2 regions of the Streptomyces sp. NPDC005551 genome follow, and region 1 is predicted to be linked to the other one. Evidence: riboswitches for the same ligand, from Rfam matches in the RefSeq annotation. Region 1 holds a riboswitch; the other holds the start of a gene.

Region 1 (10,486 bases):
CGGCGGCATCGCGCGGCAGTACGTCATCGGCGTCTGCCCGGTCGACAAGAAGACCAGGACCGAGATCATGAGCGACTGCGAGAGCAACCCGCACTACGAACCCTGGCACTGAGCCCGCCCGGTCGGGCCGGAGGCGCGCTTCACCGGCCGGCGAAGAGAGCCTCCGCCCCGACCGGACGGTAACCGGCCGCCTGGAACGCCCGCACACTACGGGCGTTCCCGGCCGCCTGCTGGGCCCACACCGGCTCGCCCGCGCTCAGCTGCCGCGCCGCCGCCGCGAGGGCCCGCCCCAGCCCCTGGTGCCGTACGGACTCCGGCACCTCGACCGCGGCCTCCAGCCGCCCCGCGACCCCGCGCCCCAGCACGAGTACGGCCCCGCCCGCCGCCCAGACCCGCACGTCGTCCCGTCGCTTGCGCGCCCGGACCACCCGGGGGTGACCGGGGTCGTCGATCTCCGTCAGCGCGAGCGGCGGCTCCCCGGGCAGCGGCGCGGCCACGGTCAGCAGATCGACCGTGTCCGTGGAGCGCCCGGTGCGGTCCATGAAGGCGGCGAGGAACCGCGGGTTCATGGTCGCCGCCAGCGGATCGCAGTCCAGGGCGCGCAGGGTCTCGTGCACCCACGCCGGGTCCTCGTCGGTGAACACGACGGAGTGTGCGGTGAAGGCGAGGACGCCCGCGTCGCGGGCGGAGTGCTGCGGTACGACGGTGGTGCGGCCGTCGGCCGGCGGGAAGACCCCGCGGGCCGCCGCGTCCAGGATGTCCCGCAGTGTGCCGGCCATGCCGCCACCCCTTCCGCTCGTACCGGGTCCCCGGCCGCCACGACGGCCGGCCCGCACTCATGATCGGGCACGGCCCGGCGCGCCCCGGCACCGGCCCGGGTGGGCGCCGCGCCGCGTCCGCGGGCGGACCGTTAACCTGACCTCCGTCAGTTGGGCCGATGGGCCCGCATGAAGCACCAAGAAGGGGCGGATCCGGTGGCGGACATCGAGGAAGCACGCAAGGCGTTCGAGCGGATCGACGCGGACGGCGACGGGTTCATCACGGCCGCCGAGTTCAAAACCGCTCTCGCCCAGGGCGGGGACTGGAACGTCACCGAGTCGGTCGCGGAGGCCGTGATCGCCTCCCGTGACATCGACGGAGACAAGCTCCTCTCGTTCGACGAGTTCTGGGCCCACCTGAACAAGTGAGCCGGCCGGAGAAGGGGCGCCCGCCGCGACCGCGGGGGCGCCCCTTCCGGTTGTTCCCGTCACCCGTCCGCCCGTCCCTCGGAATAGCTGCCCCGCGTCCGGGGGTTACTGCTGCGCGTCAGCACACATCCGACCCCCGGAAGGGCGAGCCATGAAGATCGGCATCATCGGAGCGGGCAACATCGGCGGCAACCTCACGCGTCGGCTCACCGCCCTCGGACACGAGGTCTCCGTCGCGAACTCCCGCGGTCCGCACACCCTCACCGCCCTCGCCGAGGAGACCGGGGCGACGCCCGTACCGGTCGAGGAGGCGGCGCGCGGCGCCGAAGTCGTCGTCGTCACCATCCCCCTCAAGGCGGTGCCCGACCTGCCGTCCGGAGTCCTCGACGGCGCGGCCGAGGGCGTCGCCGTGATCGACACCGGCAACTACTACCCGCAGCAGCGCGACGGCCGGATCGCCGCGATCGAGGACGAGGGCCTGACCGAGAGCCGCTGGACCGCCCAGCAGCTCGGCCACACCGTCGTCAAGGCCTTCAACGGCACCTACGCGCAGGACATCCTGGACCGCGGCCGCCCGGCGGGCGACCCCGACCGCATCGCCCTCCCGGTGGCCGGGGACGACGAGGCCGCCAAGCGGGTCGTCCGTACCCTCGTCGACGAACTCGGCTTCGACAGCGTCGACGCCGGCGGCCTGGACGACTCCTGGCGCCAGCAGCCGGGCACCCCGGTCTACGGCCTGCGTGCGGGCGTCGACGAGGTGACGAAGGCGCTCGCGGATGCGCCGGCGGAACGCCCGGCGGACCACCGCGGCTGACCGCGCCCGCGCCCGTTCAGACGATCCGCAACGGCCGGTGCGGCCCGTCCGGCAGCTCGATTGCTACCGGGTCCCCGGGCCGCACCACGCCCCCGGCCCGTACGACGCTCATGACGCCGGACCTGACGACGGCCGCACCGTCCTCGCCCCGCCCGGCGACCTGCTTGAGCAGGCCCTTCTGGAAGCCGTCGATCTGCGCGCACGGATTGCGCAGCCCGGTGATCTCGACCACGGCCTCGTCCCCGAGCCGCAGCAGCGCCCCGGTCGGCAGGCCCAGCAGATCGATCCCGCGGGTGGTGACGTTCTCCCCGAGCTGCCCGGGTGCGACGGCGAAACCCGCCGCGCGGAGCTCCTCGAACAGTTCCTCGTGGATGAGGTGCACCTGTCGCAGATTGGGCTGCGAGGGGTCCTTCCGCATCCGGAACCGGTGCTTGACGGTCACGCCCGCGTGCACGTCCCCCTCGACCCCGAGCCCGTCGAGCAGCGTGATGCTCTCCCGGTTCGGCTTGGTGAAGGAATACGTCCCGTTGCTGCTGACCGCGGTCACTGTCCCACCCATGCCGGGAAGCCTACGGGCTGGCCCATTCCCGCAGGTCGGCCGCGCTGGTGAAGTCCGCCACGTCCTTGTCCAGGGGGTGGTCGGTGTACTGGTGGAACGTCCAGTCGGCCCGGATCCGCGGCTTTCCCGCCGTCACGTAGTCGGCGATCCACAGACCGTCGCCCGCGTACGAGGTGGTGTCCACGTCGAGCCAGAAATTGCGGTTGCAGTAGAGGACGACGCGGTGACCGGGACGCAGTTCCTTCAGGATGCGCAGGAAGCGGTCCTTCTCGGCGTTGCTCGCGTGGGTCCCCTCGCCCGTGGTCTCCCAGTCGACGGCGAGGATGTCGCCCGCCCGTTCCGGAGCCCGGTCGAGGAAGTACTCGGCCTGCGCGGTGAGGTTGCCCGGCCACAGGAAGTGATAGAACCCGACGACGCAGCCGGCGTCCCGGGCCCGCTTCGCCTGGGCGTTCAGCCTCGGATTGACGTACGAACGGCCTTCCGTGGCCTTCACGAAGACGAAGGACAGACCGTCGGTGGAGTAGGAGGACGACTGATAGGCGCTCACGTCGATGCCGCGCAGCATGGCGACTCCTGGTGCGTGGGGGGAGGAAGGGGGAGCAGGGGGAGCGGCGGAACAAGCGCCGACTCCCCTTGTTTTTTCCCTTACTTCCGTGGGCCCACCCCTATACGCACCGGCGGGGGCTCAGCACTCGATGATGTTCACCGCGAGCCCGCCGCGGGCCGTCTCCTTGTACTTGACGGACATGTCCGCGCCCGTCTCCTTCATGGTCTTGATGACCTTGTCGAGGGAGACCTTGTGGGAGCCGTCGCCGCGCATGGCCATCTTCGCCGCGGTCACGGCCTTGACCGCGGCCATGCCGTTGCGCTCGATGCACGGGATCTGGACCAGGCCGCCGACGGGGTCGCAGGTCAGGCCCAGGTTGTGCTCCATGCCGATCTCGGCGGCGTTCTCGACCTGTTCGGGGCTGCCGCCGAGGACTTCCGCGAACGCGCCGGCGGCCATGGAGCAGGCGGAGCCGACCTCGCCCTGGCAGCCGACCTCGGCGCCGGAGATGGAGGCGTTCTCCTTGAACAGCATGCCGATGGCGCCGGCCGCGAGCAGGAAGCGCACGACTCCCTCCTCGTCGGCGCCCGGCACGAAGTTGACGTAGTAGTGCAGGACGGCCGGGATGATGCCGGCGGCGCCGTTGGTGGGCGCGGTGACGACCCGGCCCCCGGCCGCGTTCTCCTCGTTCACGGCCATCGCGTAGAGGGTGATCCACTCCATGGCGTACGCGGGCGCGTCGCCCTCGGCGCGCAGCTGCCGGGCCGAGACCGCCGCCCTGCGGCGGACCTTCAGGCCGCCGGGCAGGATGCCCTCGCGGGACATGCCGCGCGACACGCACGCCTGCATCACCCGCCAGATCTCCAGGAGCCCCTCGCGGATCTCCTCCTCCGTGCGCCAGGCCCGCTCGTTCTCCAGCATCAGCGCGGAGATCGACAGACCGGTCTCCTTCGTCAGGCGCAGCAGCTCGTCGCCCGTGCGGAAGGGGTACTTGAGAACCGTGTCGTCCAGCTTGATGCGGTCCTCGCCCACCGCGTCCTCGTCGACCACGAAACCGCCGCCGACGGAGTAGTAGGTCTTCGACAGCAGCTCTTTGCCTTCGGCGTCGTACGCCCACAGCGTCATGCCGTTCGCGTGGTACGGCAGGGCCTTGCGGCGGTGCAGGACCAGGTCGTCGTCGAAGGAGAAGGCGATCTCGTGCTCGCCGAGCAGCACGAGACGGCCGCCGGTGCGGATCGCCTCGACGCGCTCGTCGGCGCCCTCCACGTCCACCGTCCGCGGGGAGGCGCCCTCGAGGCCGAGCAGCACCGCCTTAAGAGTGCCGTGGCCGTGACCGGTCGCGCCGAGGGAGCCGTACAGCTCGGCGCGTATCGAGGCCGTCGGGGTCAGCAGCTCCTCGTTGCGCAGCCGGTGGGCGAACATGCGGGCCGCGCGCATCGGGCCGACCGTGTGGGAACTGGACGGGCCGATGCCGATCGAGAACAGGTCGAAGACCGAGATGGCCACGGAGGACTCCTAGGGGTTTCGGCGGACGCCGTTGTCAGCCGGTCGTGCGGGGCGGTGCATGCGGCGGGGCACCGCGCTCCGTTTCCAGTGTGCGCGGTGCCCCGGACGTTCGTACGAATGAAGACGGTGTCACGAAAAGACCCGTACGGCAAAAAAGCGTACGAACTACTTCAGGCCGGGGTACAGCGGGTGCTTGGCGGCCAGAGCGGACACCCGGGCCTTGAGCGAGTCCGCCTCGTACGACGGCTTGAGCGCCTCGGCGATGATGTCCGCGACCTCGGCGAAGTCCTCGGCCCGGAAGCCGCGGGTGGCGAGGGCGGGCGTGCCGATGCGCAGGCCGGAGGTGACCATGGGCGGGCGCGGGTCGTTCGGGACGGCGTTGCGGTTGACCGTGATGCCGACCTCGTGGAGCCGGTCCTCGGCCTGCTGCCCGTCCAGCTCGCTGTTGCGCAGGTCGACGAGGACCAGGTGGACGTCCGTGCCGCCGGAGAGGACGTCGACGCCGACGGCCTTGACGTCGTCCCGGACCAGCCGCTCGGCCAGGATCCGGGCGCCGTCCAGGGTGCGCTGCTGGCGCTCCTTGAAGTCGTCCGTGGCGGCGACCTTGAAGGAGACCGCCTTGGCGGCGATCACGTGCTCCAGCGGACCGCCCTGCTGACCGGGGAAGACAGCAGAGTTGATCTTCTTCGCCAGCTCGGCGGTGGACAGGATCACGCCACCGCGCGGGCCGCCCAGCGTCTTGTGCGTGGTGGTGGTGACCACGTGCGCGTGCGGCACCGGGTTCGGGTGCAGCCCCGCCGCCACCAGGCCGGCGAAGTGCGCCATGTCGACCATCAGGTAGGCGCCGACCTCGTCCGCGATCCGGCGGAACGCGGCGAAGTCGAGCTGACGCGGGTACGCGGACCAGCCGGCCACGATCAGCTTCGGCCGGGACTCCTTGGCCAGCTTCTCGACCTCGGCCATGTCGACCCGACCGGTGGCGTCGTCGACGTGGTACGCGACCACGTTGTAGAGCTTGCCGGAGAAGTTGATCTTCATGCCGTGGGTCAGGTGCCCGCCGTGCGCGAGGTTCAGGCCCATGATCGTGTCGCCCGGCTTGAGCAGCGCGAACATGGCGGCCGCGTTGGCCTGGGCGCCCGAGTGCGGCTGGACGTTGGCGTGCTCGGCGCCGAAGAGCGCCTTCACACGGTCGATGGCGATCTGCTCGACCACGTCGACGTGCTCGCAGCCGCCGTAGTAGCGGCGGCCCGGGTAGCCCTCGGCGTACTTGTTGGTGAGGACCGAGCCCTGGGCCTCCATGACCGCGACCGGAGCGAAGTTCTCCGAGGCGATCATCTCCAGGGTGGACTGCTGGCGGTCCAGCTCGGCGTCGACCGCGGCGGCGACGTCCGGGTCGAGTTCATGAAGGGGCGTGTTCAGAAGCGACATCAGTCGGGAGTCCTTAGCCTGCGGTGAATTCGGTGTACTCGTCCGCGGAGAGCAGGTCGGCCGGCTCGTCCGCGACGCGCACCTTGAACAGCCAGCCACCCTCGAAGGGAGCCGAGTTCACCAGGGACGGGTCGTCCACGACGTCCTGGTTGGCCTCGACGATCTCGCCGGTGACCGGGGCGTACAGGTCGCTGACCGACTTGGTCGACTCCAGCTCGCCGCAGGTCTCGCCGGCGGTCACGGTGTCACCGACCTCCGGGAGCTGGACGAACACGACATCGCCGAGCGCGTTGGCCGCGTGCTCCGTGATGCCGACCGTCGAGACGCCGTCCTCGGCGGCCGACAGCCACTCGTGTTCCTTGCTGTAACGCAGCTGCTGGGGGTTGCTCATGGCCTGAATTCTCCTGTACGCGGGGGAGTGCTGATGAAGCGGGGACGTAGCTGAGCCGGACGGACGCGCCCGGCGCCGCTTCCGGCGCCCGGGGGCAGGTGTCCGGCCGGTACCCGGGCCGGTGTCACTTCCGGCACGTGGCCGGTGTCGTGTCCGGTACCCGGGCCGGTGTCGCGTCCGGCGTCCGGGCCGGTGTCACGTGCGGCGCGCGGGGACCAGTGTCACTTCTGGCGCTTGTAGAACGGCAGCGCCACGACCTCGTACGGTTCGTGGCTGCCCCGGATGTCCACACCCACACCGGCCGTGCCGGGAGCGGCGTGCGTGGCGTCGACGTACGCCATGGCGACCGGCTTGCCGAGCGTCGGGGAGGGCGCGCCGGAGGTGACCTCGCCGATCACCTCACCGCCGGCGACGACGGAGTAGCCGGCGCGCGGCACGCGGCGGCCCTCGGCGACGAGCCCGACGAGCACGCGCGGCGGGTCGTCCTGCGCGCGGGCGGCGGCCGCGGACAGGGCCTCCCGGCCCACGAAGTCGCCCTCCTTCTCGAACTTCACGACCCGTCCGAGGCCCGCGTCGAAGGGGGTGAGCGACGTCGTCAGCTCGTGCCCGTACAGCGGCATGCCCGCCTCCAGGCGGAGCGTGTCGCGGCAGGACAGCCCGCAGGGGACGAGCCCGGCCGGAGCGCCCGCCTCGGTCAGCGCCTGCCACAGCTTCTCGGCGTCGGCCGGCGCCACGAACAGCTCGAAGCCGTCCTCGCCGGTGTAGCCGGTGCGCGCGATCAGCGCCGGGACGCCCGCGACCGTGCCGGGCAGACCCGCGTAGTACTTGAGGCCGTCGAGGTCGGCGTCGGTGAGGGACTTGAGGATGCCGGGGGACTCCGGGCCCTGGACCGCGATCAGCGCGTACGCGTCACGGTCGTCGCGCACCTCGGCGTCGAAACCGGCGGCCCGCTCCGTCAGCGCGTCCAGCACCACCTGGGCGTTGGAGGCGTTCGCGACCACCATGTACTCCTGCTCCCCGAGCCGGTACACGATCAGGTCGTCGAGGATGCCGCCGTCCGCGCGGACGATCATGGTGTACCGGGCGCGGCCGACCCCGACCGAGGCGATGTTGCCGACGAGGGCGAAGTTCAGGAAGGCGGCGGCCTGCGGTCCGGTGACCGTGATCTCGCCCATGTGGGAGAGGTCGAAGAGACCGGCCCGGGTGCGCACGGCGAGGTGCTCGTCGCGCTCGGAGCCGTAGCGCAGGGGCATGTCCCAGCCGGCGAAGTCGGTCATCGTCGCGCCGAGCGAGCGGTGCAGGGCGTCGAGCGCGGTGTGACGGGGGGCGTTACTGCTCATCGGTGGGGCTCCCAAGGCATGACGGCGAGGTCGTTCCTCCCCATCTGTCATCGGAACCTGAGAGGTTCATCACGACCCGGCGAACCGGTGGTCGTGACTTGCACCTTGGGTGGAGCCACTGGTGAGCGGCCCGCTTTTCAGATGTGCCTCGCCCGCGCGGTAACGGGGCCTGAGAGATTCAAGGGAGGGACTTGCTCCTTCGGCGCCCGGGGACCGATGCCCCGGGACTCTCCCGCGCGGATTCAAGCGGCCGGTATGCAGTTGGCGGGCACATCATTGCACGCATCCGTGAAACCCGGCAGGGGCGCCCTGTCCGGCAGGCGGCACAGGACCTGTGACGGGTCTGTGGCAGGACGAGGACGGAAACCAGAGGCGTCCCGCATTACCTTCTCTTTACACTCGAATGGGATGGGACTCCGGATCCGAGGGGGAGGACGATCAGGGTGAACAGGACCACGGCGTACGCGACGGGTTCGGGACTCGCGGTGCCCGAACAACCCGGTGTCCCGGCCCGGGAGGCGTGCGGACCCGCGCCGGGACCCGTCGTCCGCGATCTGCGCGAGCGCGCGGGACACAGCCCGCACGGCCTGTCCTTCGGCGCGTCCGACGTCGTCGTGGTGACCGGTCTGCCCGGCAGCGGCAAGTCCACGCTGATGCGCCGGGCCGTGCGCGGCGCGCGCGTCGACTCCCAGGACACCCGCGACCGCTGGGACACCCGGCTGTCCCGCTTCCTGCCGTACGCGCTCTACCGCCCCGTCGTCCGGCTCACGCACTACACCGGGCTGCACCGCACACTGCGCTCGGGCGCCGGCGTCGTCGTGCACGACTGCGGCACCCAGGTCTGGGTGCGCCGCTGGCTCGCCCGCGAGGCACGCCGCCGGGGCGGCACGCTGCACCTGCTGCTCCTCGACGTGACGCCGGACACCGCCCTGGACGGCCAGCGCGAGCGCGGCCGCGGCGTCTCGCGCTACGCGTTCCTCCGCCACCGCCGGGCGGCCGGGCTGCTGCTGCGGTCCGTCGAGAAGGGGGACCTGCCGAAGGGCTGCGGCTCGGCGGTCCTGATCGACCGGGCGGCGGCGGACGTGCTGCGCCGGATCGACTTCGGCGACTGACCCGCGTACGCGCCCACCGGTTAGGGTTCCAGCCGGAACAGCGGTTCACAGCAGGCGGTAGACAGATGGACTTCCCGGCACAGGCGTACCCGCACCCCCATCCGCACGGCGGATGGCCAGGCAACGAACTGGAGGAGGTCCTCTCCGCGTCCCTCGGAGTGCCGTCGGCCGGTGCCCGGATCGTCGAGGTCCTCGGCCGCAGCTTCCTGTGGATCCCGCTGCCGAACGGCGGCGGCCCGCACAGCGGCCCGCTCGACCTGCCCATGCTGGAGATCGAGGGGCAGGCGTACGTCCCGGTCTTCAGCTCGGAGGAGCAGTTCCGCCAGGTCGTCGGCGCCCACATGGCGTACACGATCGCGCCGGCCGTCGAGTTCGCGCGCGGACTGCCCCCGCAGGTCGGTCTCGCGGTCAACCCGGACGGCGTGGTCGGCGTGCCGCTCCCGCCGCCCGCCGTCGCCGAACTGTGCCGCACCGGGCGGACCCCGCTGGACGGACCCGCGAGCGGCGGCCGGGTCCGGCTGTTCGAACCCGACTGGCAGGACGACCCGGTCGACTTCCTGTCCGCGGCCTCGGCCGAGTTCGCCGCCACCGGCGTGGTGCTGACCGCCCGCCGCTGCCTGGCCAGCATCGAGGGCGGCGACCCGGTCATGTTCGTCGGTGTCGAACTGTCCGAATGGGAGGGCCCGGCAAGGACGTACCCGCTGGACGCGCTCGGCCGGGCGCTCGGCCGGGTCCCGGTGGACCGGCCGGTGAACCTGCTCCTCCTCGATGTCGCCCAGGACCCGGTGGGCGACTGGATGCGCGCCCGGGTGCGGCCCTTCTACCGGCGGGAGTACTGAGCGGGCGGGACCCGCGCCGGGCCGGGCACCCGGCGCCACGCGGACCGGCGGAGCCGTGCGTCAAGTTCCTGTCAGAAACGCCGCTTAAGCTGGTTTCATGGCTCGGTCGAGGTGATGACGCGCTCCCGGACGGGATGCCGTGCGAACGCCCCGGGGGCGATGGGGGAGTTCATGATGATCTGTTCGCGAAGGGGCGGTGGAGGGTGAGCGCGTCGGGCACGGCCGCGGCCGGGCAGGTCGAGCACATGCTGCGCCAGGTGACGCCCGGGCGTTACGACGCCTACGAGGCGCTCCTCCGCGCGCTCGCGAACCCGTCGAACGGCCAGATCTGGATGCTGCTCTGGCACGGCCAGGCAGGCTCGCCGGACGCCCAGTACGGGAACATGGAGGTGGGCGGCTACGGCTACGCCCCCTGCGTGACCTCGGCCCGGGAGCTGTCCGCCAGCGGCTGGAACCGCTCGTACGAGGTCGTCGACGGCCTCGACGTGGCCCGCACCCTCTACCCCGACCACTTCGGTCTCTGGCTGAACCCGCACGCACCCGGCGGCGGCGTCGGCATCCCCTGGCTGGACCTGCGGCGCATCGCCACCGGTCTCGAGCGCCAGCCGACGGGACCGCTGCGGCTGTCCGAACCGGGCATCGAGATCCCGCAGTTCTACGCCCTCCTCACGCAGAACGCGCACCGCACCTCCGCCGTGCGCTCGCTGCGCCGCGCCTGGGTGCAGCCCGCCCTCGGCGCGCCCTACCTGGCCATCGGTCTCGA
Region 2 (10,486 bases), on a different contig from region 1:
AGCGGCACGGGGCACCCGCTCGCCACCGACCTGCTGGTGCCGCTGGCCCCCGCTCCGCCCGGCATCGCGGCGCACCGTCCGCACCGTGTCGCCGAACTCCTGCCCGTCCTCACCCACCGGGTGACACCCGCACCCCTGCTCGGTTCGCCCGCCTAGGGAAGCCCGGTCCCGGCCCGGCGGCAGCCCGCCGTCCCGCCCCGCGCCCCGCAGCCGTCGACCCGGCTGCGGGGCACTTCGCCGCCCTGCGGGACGCTCCGCTCTTCCGGGCTGTCCCGCGCTCGTACGAGTCGCCGGACCCGTTTCCCCGTCCGGACTAGCCCTATCCGGCTATCCCGAACCACCCGAAGAGACAGTGCAGTTGGAGTGAACCGTCCGCACGGGTGATGCGTCATGAACCTGTGAGAAGTGCTGCTGCCAAATCCCTGCGGATCGCCGCCCGTGGGGCAACACTGGTACCAGACCGACTTGTCGACGGGGGGCGGCCATGGACAGCGTTCCGAGCCGCAGGACAGCTACGACAGCCAGCTCATACGTCACGACCCAGCGAAAGATCCCATCCATGTGCCAGCACCAGCCACCGTGTCCGACAGCCGACTCCGCCGACCGGGAAGCCGCTCTCCATGTGGCGCATCACCCGGAACAGGGGTGGAGCCTGCTGTGCAACGGCGTCGTGCTCTTCGAGGACACCGGTGAGCTCCTGCCCGACGGTCAGATCATCGCCCCGCACCGCCCCCTGGGCACGGGACAGGTGATGACGGCCGCCTGAGCCGCACGAGCGGCCGGCTGCGAAGTCCGCCGCGCACGAGAGGGGCCGGCCCGGAGACGCACTCTCCGAACCGGCCCCGACGTACGCCCGGCGGTGACTACTCGTCGTAGGCGTCCAGCGGCGGGCAGGAGCAGACCAGGTTGCGGTCGCCGTACGCCTGGTCGATCCGGCGCACCGGCGGCCAGTACTTGTCCGCCGCCGAGACACCGCCCGGGAAGACCGCCTCGGCACGGCTGTAGGCGTGCTCCCAGTCGCCGCCCAGCGCCGCCGCGGTGTGCGGCGCCCCGCGCAGCGGGTTGTCCTCGGCCGGCCACTCGCCCGAACCGACCTTCTCGATCTCGGCGCGGATGGCGATCATCGCCTCGCAGAACCGGTCGAGCTCCACCAGGTCCTCGGACTCGGTCGGCTCGATCATCAGCGTCCCCGCCACCGGGAACGACATCGTCGGCGCGTGGAAGCCGTAGTCGATCAGCCGCTTGGCGATGTCGTCGACGCTCACACCGGTCGCCTTGGTCAGCGGCCGCAGGTCGATGATGCACTCGTGTGCGACGAGTCCGCCCGGCCCGGTGTACAGCACCGGGTAGTGCGGCTCCAGCCGCTTGGCGATGTAGTTCGCGGACAGCACCGCGACCTGCGTGGCCCGCTTGAGGCCCTCGCCGCCCATGAGGCGGACGTACGCCCAGGAGATCGGCAGGATCCCGGCGGAACCCCAGGGCGCGGCCGAGACCGGGCCGACACCGGTCTTCGGGCCGGCCGCGGGCTGCATGGGGTGGTTCGGCAGGTACGGCGCGAGGTGCGCGCGTACGCCGACGGGCCCGACGCCGGGACCGCCGCCGCCGTGCGGGATGCAGAACGTCTTGTGCAGGTTCAGGTGCGAGACGTCGCCGCCGAAGTGCCCCGGCTTGGCCAGGCCGACCAGAGCGTTCAGGTTGGCGCCGTCGACGTACACCTGCCCGCCCGCCTCGTGCACCTGGGCACAGATGTCGGTGACGTGCTCCTCGAAGACGCCGTGCGTGGAGGGGTACGTGATCATCAGTACGGACAGTTCGTCGCGGTACTGCTCGATCTTGGCGCGCAGGTCCTCGACGTCGATCTCGCCGTCCCCGGCGGTCTTGACGACGACGACCTTCATGCCGGCCATCACGGCGCTGGCGGCGTTGGTGCCGTGCGCGGAGGACGGGATGAGACAGACGGTGCGCTGCTCGTCGCCGTTGGCACGGTGGTACCCGCGTACGGCGAGCAGACCCGCGAGTTCGCCCTGCGAACCGGCGTTGGGCTGCAACGACACGTTGTCGTACCCGGTTACCTCGGCGAGCCGCTCCTCCAGCTCACGGATGAGCGTCAGATAGCCCTGCGCCTGCTCGGCGGGCGCGAAGGGGTGCAGCTGCCCGAACTCCGGCCAGGTGACCGGCTCCATCTCGGTGGTCGCGTTGAGCTTCATCGTGCAGGAGCCCAGCGGGATCATGCCGCGGTCGAGCGCGTAGTCCCGGTCGGAGAGCCTGCGCAGGTAGCGCAGCATCGCGGTCTCGGAGCGGTACAGGTGGAATACCGGGTGCGCGAGGTAGTCGTCGGTGCGCAGCAGCGCCTCGGGCAGCGTGTCGGCGGCCGACGCGTCGAGGACCTCGATGTCGGCCTCGACGCCGAAGGCGGTCCAGACGGCGCCCAGCTGCTTGCGCCCGGTGGTCTCGTCGCAGGCCATCGACACGTGGTCGGCGTCGACGAGGTGCAGGTTGACCCCGCCCTCGCGGGCGGCGGCCACGATCGCGGCGGCCCGGCCCGGCACCCGCGCGGTCAGCGTGTCGAAGTAGGAGCCGTGGACGACGTCCACTCCGCCGGCCTCCAGGCCCGCGGCGAGGATCGTGGCGTAGCGGTGCGTACGCCGGGCGATCGTCCTGAGCCCCTCGGGGCCGTGGTAGACCGCGTACATGCCCGCCATCACGGCGAGCAGCACCTGGGCGGTACAGATGTTGCTGGTGGCCTTCTCGCGGCGGATGTGCTGCTCACGGGTCTGCAGGGCGAGGCGGTAGGCCTTGTGTCCGTCCGCATCGACGGACACGCCGACGAGCCGGCCGGGCAGGCTGCGGGCGAACTTCTCGCGCACCGCCATGTAACCGGCGTGCGGCCCGCCGAAGCCCATCGGGACGCCGAAGCGCTGGGTGGTACCGACCGCGATGTCGGCACCGAGGTCGCCGGGCGCGGTGAGCAGGGTCAGGGCGAGCAGGTCGGCGGCGACGGTGACCACCGCGCCGAGCTCGTGCGCCTGGTCGATCAGGGGCTTGATGTCGCGTACGGCACCGGAGGCACCCGGGTACTGGACCAGTACGCCGTTGATCTCGCGGCCGGCGACGTCGGCGGGGATGCCCTCGCTCAGATCGGCGACCACGACCTCGGCGCCGGTCGGCTCGGCGCGGGTCTCGATGACGGCGATGGTCTGCGGGAGGGCGTCCGCGTCGACGAGGAAGAGGCCCTTCTTGTTCTTGCCCATGCGCCGGGACAGCGCCATCGCCTCGGCGGCGGCGGTGCCCTCGTCGAGCAGCGAGGCGCCGGACGTCGGCAGGCCGGTCAGCTCGGCGACCACGGTCTGGAAGTTCAGCAGCGCCTCCAGGCGGCCCTGCGAGATCTCCGGCTGGTAGGGGGTGTAGGCGGTGTACCAGGCCGGGTTCTCCATGACGTTGCGCAGGATCACCGGCGGCGTGAAGGTGCCGTAGTAGCCGAGGCCGATCATCGAGTCGAGCACCTCGTTGCGGTCCGCGAGGGAACGCAGCTCGGCCAGGACCTCGGCCTCGGTGCGGGCTCCGGGCAGCTCGAGCGCATCGGCGTTCTTGATGACGTCCGGCACCGCGGCGGCCGTCAGCTCGTCGAGCGAGCCGTATCCGACCTGCGCGAGCATCTTGGCCTGGGCCTCGTGGTCGGGCCCGATGTGGCGCTGCTCGAAGGGGATGCCCTGTTCGAGTTCGGAGAGCGGAATGCGGTGGGCGGTCATTGCGGAGGCCTCCTGGTCTGACACGACCTTCGGGGGGTACCACGACGCGGGTACCCCGACGGCCTCCCCCTCTGTCATCTCAACCTGAGAGCTTCACCGGCCCGCCCGTAGCTGACGACCCGGTTTTCACCGTCGGTGAGGACGGGAGCCGACGACACCCGCCCTGCTTTCCAGAGTGACCTCGTCCGTGCGGTACGTGTGCCTGAGAGATTCCGGGGAGGATTTGCTCCTTCGGCGCCTCCGGTCTTGCCGGAGGACTCTCCCGCACGGGGTCAGCAGCCGTTTGCCAGCCTACCAGCGAGGACAGCGCACGGGCTTTCGAGTGGCCACCTTCCTGAATGTGCTCTTTCGTAGTGCTTACGGATGAGTTTTGCGCCCACGAGGAGGGCCCGTGCAGACCGACATCGATCCGCGCAACCTGATCGGCCGCAAGGCGTTCGACCGCAAGGGCACCAAGATCGGCACGGTCGACGAGGTGTACCTCGACGACGCCACCGGGATGCCCGAGTGGGCGGCCATACGCACGGGTCTGTTCAGCCGGGACGCCTTCGTGCCGCTGGAGCCCAGCGAGGTCGTGGAGGGCACGCTCCGGGTCCCCTTCGACCGGGCCCTCATCAAGGACGCGCCCGACTTCGGTGTCGGCCGCCACCTCTCTCCGGAACAGGAACTCCAGCTGTACCACCACTACGGGCTCGACCTGGCGTCCCCTCCCCCGCCGGACCGCGACTTCGGCACGCTCGCCGGTTCGGACGAGGCCTGACCGGCCCGCCCCCCGGACACCTCCTCCGCATCCGTCCCACCCGGCGCCGGCCGGGCTGCCTCCGCCGGGACCGCGGTCTCCGGCGCCCCCGCGACCAGGGGCAGCGGGTCCGCCGGCTCCAGCGCGGGATCGTCGGTCCGGAACGTCCGCACCCGCCCCGGCGGCGAATACGGCGTCTCGAACCGCACGGTCACCCGCCCCAGTCCACTGCCCTGGACCCAGCCGTGCCCGTACTGGGCGTGCCGTACGTCGTGCCCGGCGGGCCAGCGCCGCTCGGCCGGCCGGACCGGCTCCCCGGCCGCTTCCCGCACCCCCTCGTCCTCGGCCTGCTCCTGCGCCAGGAGCTCCCCGGCGGCGGCCTGCGCCTGCGCGAAAAGGTCCTCCTGCGTGTAGTCGGCCAGCCCGGTGACCCCGACGCCCAGCAGCCGCACCCCGCCGGTCGTGTCCACCGCGTCGAGCAGCCGGGCGGCGGCCTCGCGCACCACGGAGGGGTCGTCCGTGGGCCCGCGCAGCGTCTCGGACCGGGTCAGGGTGGAGAAGTCGTACCGCCGCACCTTGAGCACCACGGTCCGCCCCGAGCGCCCGGCGCCCCGCAGCCGCCGCACACACCTGTCGGCGAGCCGCCGCACCTCCGCGGCGACCCGCACCCGGTCATGGATGTCCACCTCGTAGGTGTCCTCGACCGACACCGACTTCGCCTCCCGCTCGGCCACCACGGGCCGCTCGTCGTGCGCCAGCGCCATCGCGTACAGCGCGTGCCCGTGTGCCCTGCCCACCAGCCGCACCAGCTCGTCCTCGCCGGCCTCGGCGATCTCCTCGACCGTGGTGATCCCGGCCCGCCGCAGCTGGTCCCCGGTCGCCGGCCCCACGCCGGGCAGCGTCCGCACCGGCATGGGCCCGAGCAGCGCCCGCTCGGAACCCGGCTCGATCACCACGAGGCCGTCGGGCTTGGCCTGCTCCGAGGCGATCTTGGCGAGCATCTTGGAGGCGGCGAGCCCCACCGAGCCGGTCAGCCCCGTGACGGTCCTGATGTCCGCGCGCAGCTTCCCGGCCACCAGCCGCGCCGAGGTCTCGTCCCAGGCCGTCCCCCCGGCCTCCAGATCGACGAACGCCTCGTCGAGGCTCAACGGCTCCACGAGCGGCGACAGCGCCCGCAGCAGGCCCATCACCTGCTCGCTGACCTGCCGGTAGAGCTCGAAGCGCGGCACGAGATAGGCGGCGTGAGGCGCCAGCCTGCGCGCCTGCGCCATGGGCATCGCCGAGTGCACCCCGAACACCCGCGCCTCGTACGAGGCGGTGGCCACCACGCCACGTACGCCCAGCCCGCCCACGACCACGGCCTTTCCGCGCAGACTCGGCTTGGCCGCCTGCTCGGCCGAGGCGTAGAAGGCATCCATGTCGAGATGCAGGATGGTGGGCGTGGTTCTCACGTGTCCGATGCTGCCCTACGCCACTGACAACGCCTCGTCGAGCAGGGGCACCGCCGAAGGCGCCGCCCGTCGCGGGAGCACGGGCGGGACCGGGTGCCGTCAGACCGCTCGGTTGCGCCGCCGGGCGAGTTCGTCCGCGGGGTTCTGTCCGACGAGGGTCTCGCCGGTGTCCACCCGCTCGCCGTGCAGCTGCGACAGCGCAGCCTCCACGTCCCGCCAGACGACCCCCACGGCGATCCCGAAGACGCCCTGGCCTCCCTGGAGCAGCGCGTGCACCTCGTCCGGCGAGGTGCACTCGTAGACCGTCGCGCCGTCGCTCATCAGCGTCATCCGCTCCAGATCCCGGAACCCGCGCTCACGCAGGTGCTGGACCGTGGTGCGGATGTTCTGCAGGGACACGCCCGTGTCGAGGAACCGCTTGACGATCTTCAGGACCACGACGTCGCGGAAGCTGTAGAGACGCTGCGTCCCCGAGCCGTGGGCGGGTCGCACGCTCGGCTCGACCAGGCCGGTGCGCGCCCAGTAGTCCAGCTGCCGATAGGTGATACCCGCCGCCGCACACGCCGTGGGACCGCGATACCCGATCTCCGCGGAGACCGCCTCTCCGTCCGGCACCGGTGTCGGCCGCTGTGGAGCGGGGCCGGCCGCGTTGCCGTGAAGCGGGTACGGGCCGTTCTCCCCCAGACTGCGTCCGGGGGCACCCCCAGCCGTACCGTCGCCGCTGCTTCTCACGCCGACCTCCGTCCTTGAACTGCCTTCTCGACGGTAGGCAGTCGCCCGGGGCGCGTCAACGATCGCCACACTCGGCACGCCGGGTGATAATCACCCTACGAGTGGTTTACCGTGCCCCACCACGGGGAAAGGCTAGCCGAATGCGCTCCGCACGGGCCGCGGGACGCGTCACCTGCCTTCGGCGATCGCCGGCCGCGGCTCCGGCCGTTCGGGGGCATCACTGGCTGTTGGTCCCGAAGTCCTCGGGAGAGATCTGGTCGAGGAACTCGCGGAACTTCTCCACCTCGTCCTCCTGCTCGTCCGGGATCGCGATACCCGCGTCGTCGAGCACCCCGTCACTGCCGTAGATCGGCGTCCCGGTGCGCAGCGCGAGCGCTATGGCGTCGGACGGCCGCGCGCTCACCTCGACTCCGCTGGCGAACACCAGCTCGGCGTAGAAGACGCCCTCACGCAGATCCGTGATGCGCACTTCGGTGAGCTCCTGGCCGACGGCCTCCAGCACGTCCTTGAACAGGTCGTGGGTCAGCGGTCGCGCGGGGGCCATGCCCTGCTGCGCGAAGGCGATGGCCGTCGCCTCCCCCGGCCCGATCCAGATGGGGAGGTAACGGTCGCCTCCCACTTCACGCAGGAGCACGATCGGTTGGTTGGAGGGCATTTCGACCCGGACACCTACGACATCGAGCTCGTTCACACAGTAACCCTAGGCCGTGCCCGGGACGTTTGGGTAGTCGGGCACAGAACGCGTGGACGATCCGCCACGGGCGAACGCCCCCGCTCAGGGAAGCCGAACACCCAGCGCGCTCTGCACCAGAGCGGCATGGAGCTTCGCCGTGAGCCCCGCCAGCTCCTTCGTACGGGCCTCGGCATGAGCCCTGGTCTGCGGGTTGCGGTGGCGCCGCAGCGGCGACACCACCTGGTCGACGAGGCCCGCCTCACGGTCGGCGGCGGCCTTCATCGCACGCAGGTGCCGCGGCTCGATCCCGAAGCGCCCCAGTTCGACCACGAGCGCGGCGACCGTGACCGTCTCGGCGTCGTAGCCGCCGTCCGGCAGTGGAGTGACGAGCCCGTACGACTCCCACTCCGCGAGCTCCGGCTCACCGATCCCGGCGGCGGCCAGCAGCTCGGCGCGGCCGATGCGCGCCGCCGTGGGCGGCTCCGGCTCGGTGAACAGCTCTCCGAGCCGTTCACCGTCGCCGGCGTCGCGCTGACGCCCCAGCGCGGGCAGGCGTGCGTCCTCGCCGCGCTCCAGGGCGTCCAGGTGCTCCCGGATCACCTTCAGCGGCAGATAGTGATCGCGCTGCATCCTCAGGACGTGGCCGAGGCGCTCGACGTCGTGCGGGCTGAACTTGCGATACCCCGACGGGGTCCGCTGCGGCTCGATGAGCCCCTCCGCCTCCAGGAATCTGATCTTGGAGACGGTCACTTCGGGGAACTCGTCGCGCAGCACGTTCAGCACCGCGCCGATGCTCATCATGTCCGCGGCGGCGGTACCGCTGCCGGCACCGCCGCTCGGTGTGTGAAGCATGGACCTTCCCTGGGTCCCCCCGGACGGAGTTCGGGCGGTCAGATACTCCGCTGGCTCGCGTAGAAGACCAGCCGGTACTTGCCGATCTGCACCTCGTCACCGTTCGACAGGGCGACCTGGTCGATCCGCTCCCGGTTGACGTACGTGCCGTTGAGGCTGCCGACGTCGGCCACCGTGAACGAGCCGTCCGCGGCGCGACGGAACTCCACGTGGCGACGCGACACCGTCACGTCGTCCAGGAAGATGTCGCTCTGCGGATGACGCCCGGCCGTCGTCAGCTCACCGTCCAGCAGGAAGCGGCTGCCCGAGTTCGGGCCGCGGCGCACCACGAGGAGCGCCGAGCCGAGCGGCAGTGCGTCGACGGCCGCCTGCGCCTCCGGGGAGAGCGCGGGCGACTGCGTCTGGCCCGTCACCTCGGAGTCGTAGGCCTCGAGGCCGGAGATGGAGATCGTCGAGGTCGTCTCGGACGGACGCTCCGCGGGAGAACCGCCCCGCAGGGGCGCACCGCAGTTGGAGCAGAAGCGGCTGTTCTCCGCGTTGCGGTTGCCGCACCTCGTGCAAACCAGGGCCGACATGGACGGGTCCTCCTGCCGCGGCTGCCCCCCAGGGGCGTGTGACGCGTACGGGTCGGAGGCGTACCCCCCACCCGTACCCGAGGTCGACGGATCGCCGAAACCTATGGGGCCGGAGGCGGCAGGGTCAACAGACGGCGCGCCCTGGCCACCGCCCGGACCGGCGACCTGGTCCCGGAACAGCGGGCGGTCGCCGCTCTGCGCCTCCCCGTCCGCGGGGCGCGGTGCACGGTGGCGGGCAGTCGCGTTGTCGCTGCCCTCTCGTGCGCTCTTGCCGAACAACTTCGCAAACAACTTCACGGGCGATTCCCCTTGACCGAAACAGACCCGCCCGTGGGGCAGGACGAACCCTGATTGAACACACCGGTCGACCCGGACATCCTCACAACGTCCGTATCCACCTGACAGTTTCCACCACGCACCACCCAATCGGTGCGCCGACCCCCCGCAACCTCATGCCCTGGCCCGACAGCCCCCATGCGCCGGGGGCTCACGGGGAGGACGACCGAGCGTAGTCAGGCCGCTCCACGGCTCGCAAGGCGTCCACAACGATCTTCGTCGAGCGTTCCACCGTGACGGTGGCCTGCTCCTTCTCCATCGTCTGCACCACACCTCCGGGGATGTTGAGCGCCGGCTCCAGGTCCTGCGGCTTGCCGATGACCTTGAAACGATAAGGCTGGTTGATCTTGTTCCCGTCGACGCTCACTCCGCCGCCGGAATCCGTCAGATAGGTGTCGGCGACCACGCGCACGCCGTTGACCTGGATCGCCTCCGCCCCGGCCGCACGCAGCTCCTGGATCGCGTCGAGCAGCATGTCCGCCTGGACCGTCCCCTTCGTGTCGTCGACGGTCACCGTGATGCCGGGTCCCTGCGCCGCCACCGTGCCCGCGAGAATGCCGAGTTGCTTCTCCTTCTCGACCGTCTGCCTACGGGCCTCCTCGGCCTGGTTCGAACTGTTCCGCAACTCGGTGCGCTGGTCCTCCAGCCCCTGCTTCTCGTCCTCAAGACGCTGAGTACGGTCGTCGAGTTCATCGAGGATGCGTACGAGGTCTTCCTGACGGGCACCCCGCAGGGCGCTGCCGCTGTCGCTGTTGGACGCCACCTGCACGGCCAGGCCGAACCCGAGGCCGAACAGCAGCAGTGCCACGATGAGTTGGGCGCGGGTCACCCGGGGCGGCCACAGCCCCTTGGCCAGCCTCTGACGGCCGGTCAGCGAGGAGCCTTCCTGCGACCGCTCCTCCTGGACCGTCTCCGGCCCGGGCGGCGCCGGCGCCGCCGGGACCTCCTCGGGCAGTTCCCTGCGCAGACGGTGCTCCGAACTCTCGGGCGAGCCGGAATCCTTCGGTGTCCTGTCCTCGTCGCTCATCGGCCTCACGCCCGGAAGACATGCCGGCGGATGGCCGCGGCGTTGGAGAAGATCCGGATGCCCAGGACGACCACCACGCCCGTGGAGAGCTGGGCGCCGACGCCCAACTTGTCGCCCAGGAAGACGATCAGCGCGGCCACGACCACGTTCGACAGGAACGAGACCACGAAGACCTTGTCGTCGAAAATGCCGTCGAGCATCGCGCGCAGGCCACCGAACACGGCGTCGAGTGCCGCCACGACGGCGATCGGAAGGTAAGGCTCGACGACGGCCGGGACCTCGGGCCGAACCAACAGTCCAGCCAGGACTCCCACGACGAGGCCCAGTACGGCGATCACGATGTGCCCTTCTC

What was found. A riboswitch is a leader RNA that binds a small molecule or an ion and turns the genes downstream of it on or off. The one in region 1 is predicted to bind glycine.
Region 2: another riboswitch for glycine. It lies ahead of gcvP (aminomethyl-transferring glycine dehydrogenase); the one in region 1 lies ahead of gcvT (glycine cleavage system aminomethyltransferase GcvT).

What each region holds. Positions count from the first base shown of each region.
Region 1 is NZ_JBIAJE010000006.1:539,307-549,792, forward strand. It holds gene ACFYP4_RS20455 (ADP-ribosyltransferase) at 1-112, shown strand, start outside; gene ACFYP4_RS20460 (GNAT family N-acetyltransferase) at 141-779, opposite strand; gene ACFYP4_RS20465 (EF-hand domain-containing protein) at 975-1,187, shown strand; gene ACFYP4_RS20470 (NADPH-dependent F420 reductase) at 1,315-2,001, shown strand; gene ACFYP4_RS20475 (MOSC domain-containing protein) at 2,018-2,560, opposite strand; gene ACFYP4_RS20480 (glycoside hydrolase family 25 protein) at 2,571-3,125, opposite strand; gene ACFYP4_RS20485 (L-serine ammonia-lyase) at 3,246-4,613, opposite strand; gene glyA (serine hydroxymethyltransferase) at 4,779-6,041, opposite strand; gene gcvH (glycine cleavage system protein GcvH) at 6,055-6,432, opposite strand; gene gcvT (glycine cleavage system aminomethyltransferase GcvT) at 6,654-7,772, opposite strand; glycine riboswitch at 7,920-8,017, opposite strand; gene ACFYP4_RS20505 (AAA family ATPase) at 8,210-8,884, shown strand; gene ACFYP4_RS20510 (enhanced serine sensitivity protein SseB) at 8,950-9,723, shown strand; gene ACFYP4_RS20515 (enhanced serine sensitivity protein SseB C-terminal domain-containing protein) at 9,927-10,486, shown strand, end outside.
Region 2 is NZ_JBIAJE010000005.1:581,460-591,945, forward strand. It holds gene ACFYP4_RS17980 (hypothetical protein) at 1-156, shown strand, start outside; gene ACFYP4_RS17985 (DUF5999 family protein) at 560-766, shown strand; gene gcvP (aminomethyl-transferring glycine dehydrogenase) at 864-3,749, opposite strand; glycine riboswitch at 3,930-4,024, opposite strand; gene ACFYP4_RS17995 (PRC-barrel domain-containing protein) at 4,141-4,509, shown strand; gene ACFYP4_RS18000 (DNA polymerase IV) at 4,434-5,939, opposite strand; gene ACFYP4_RS18005 (MerR family transcriptional regulator) at 6,039-6,671, opposite strand; gene ACFYP4_RS18010 (bifunctional nuclease family protein) at 6,889-7,362, opposite strand; gene ACFYP4_RS18015 (MerR family transcriptional regulator) at 7,447-8,196, opposite strand; gene ACFYP4_RS18020 (FHA domain-containing protein) at 8,235-9,197, opposite strand; gene ACFYP4_RS18025 (DUF881 domain-containing protein) at 9,259-10,134, opposite strand; gene ACFYP4_RS18030 (small basic family protein) at 10,140-10,472, opposite strand; gene ACFYP4_RS18035 (DUF881 domain-containing protein) at 10,469-10,486, opposite strand, start outside.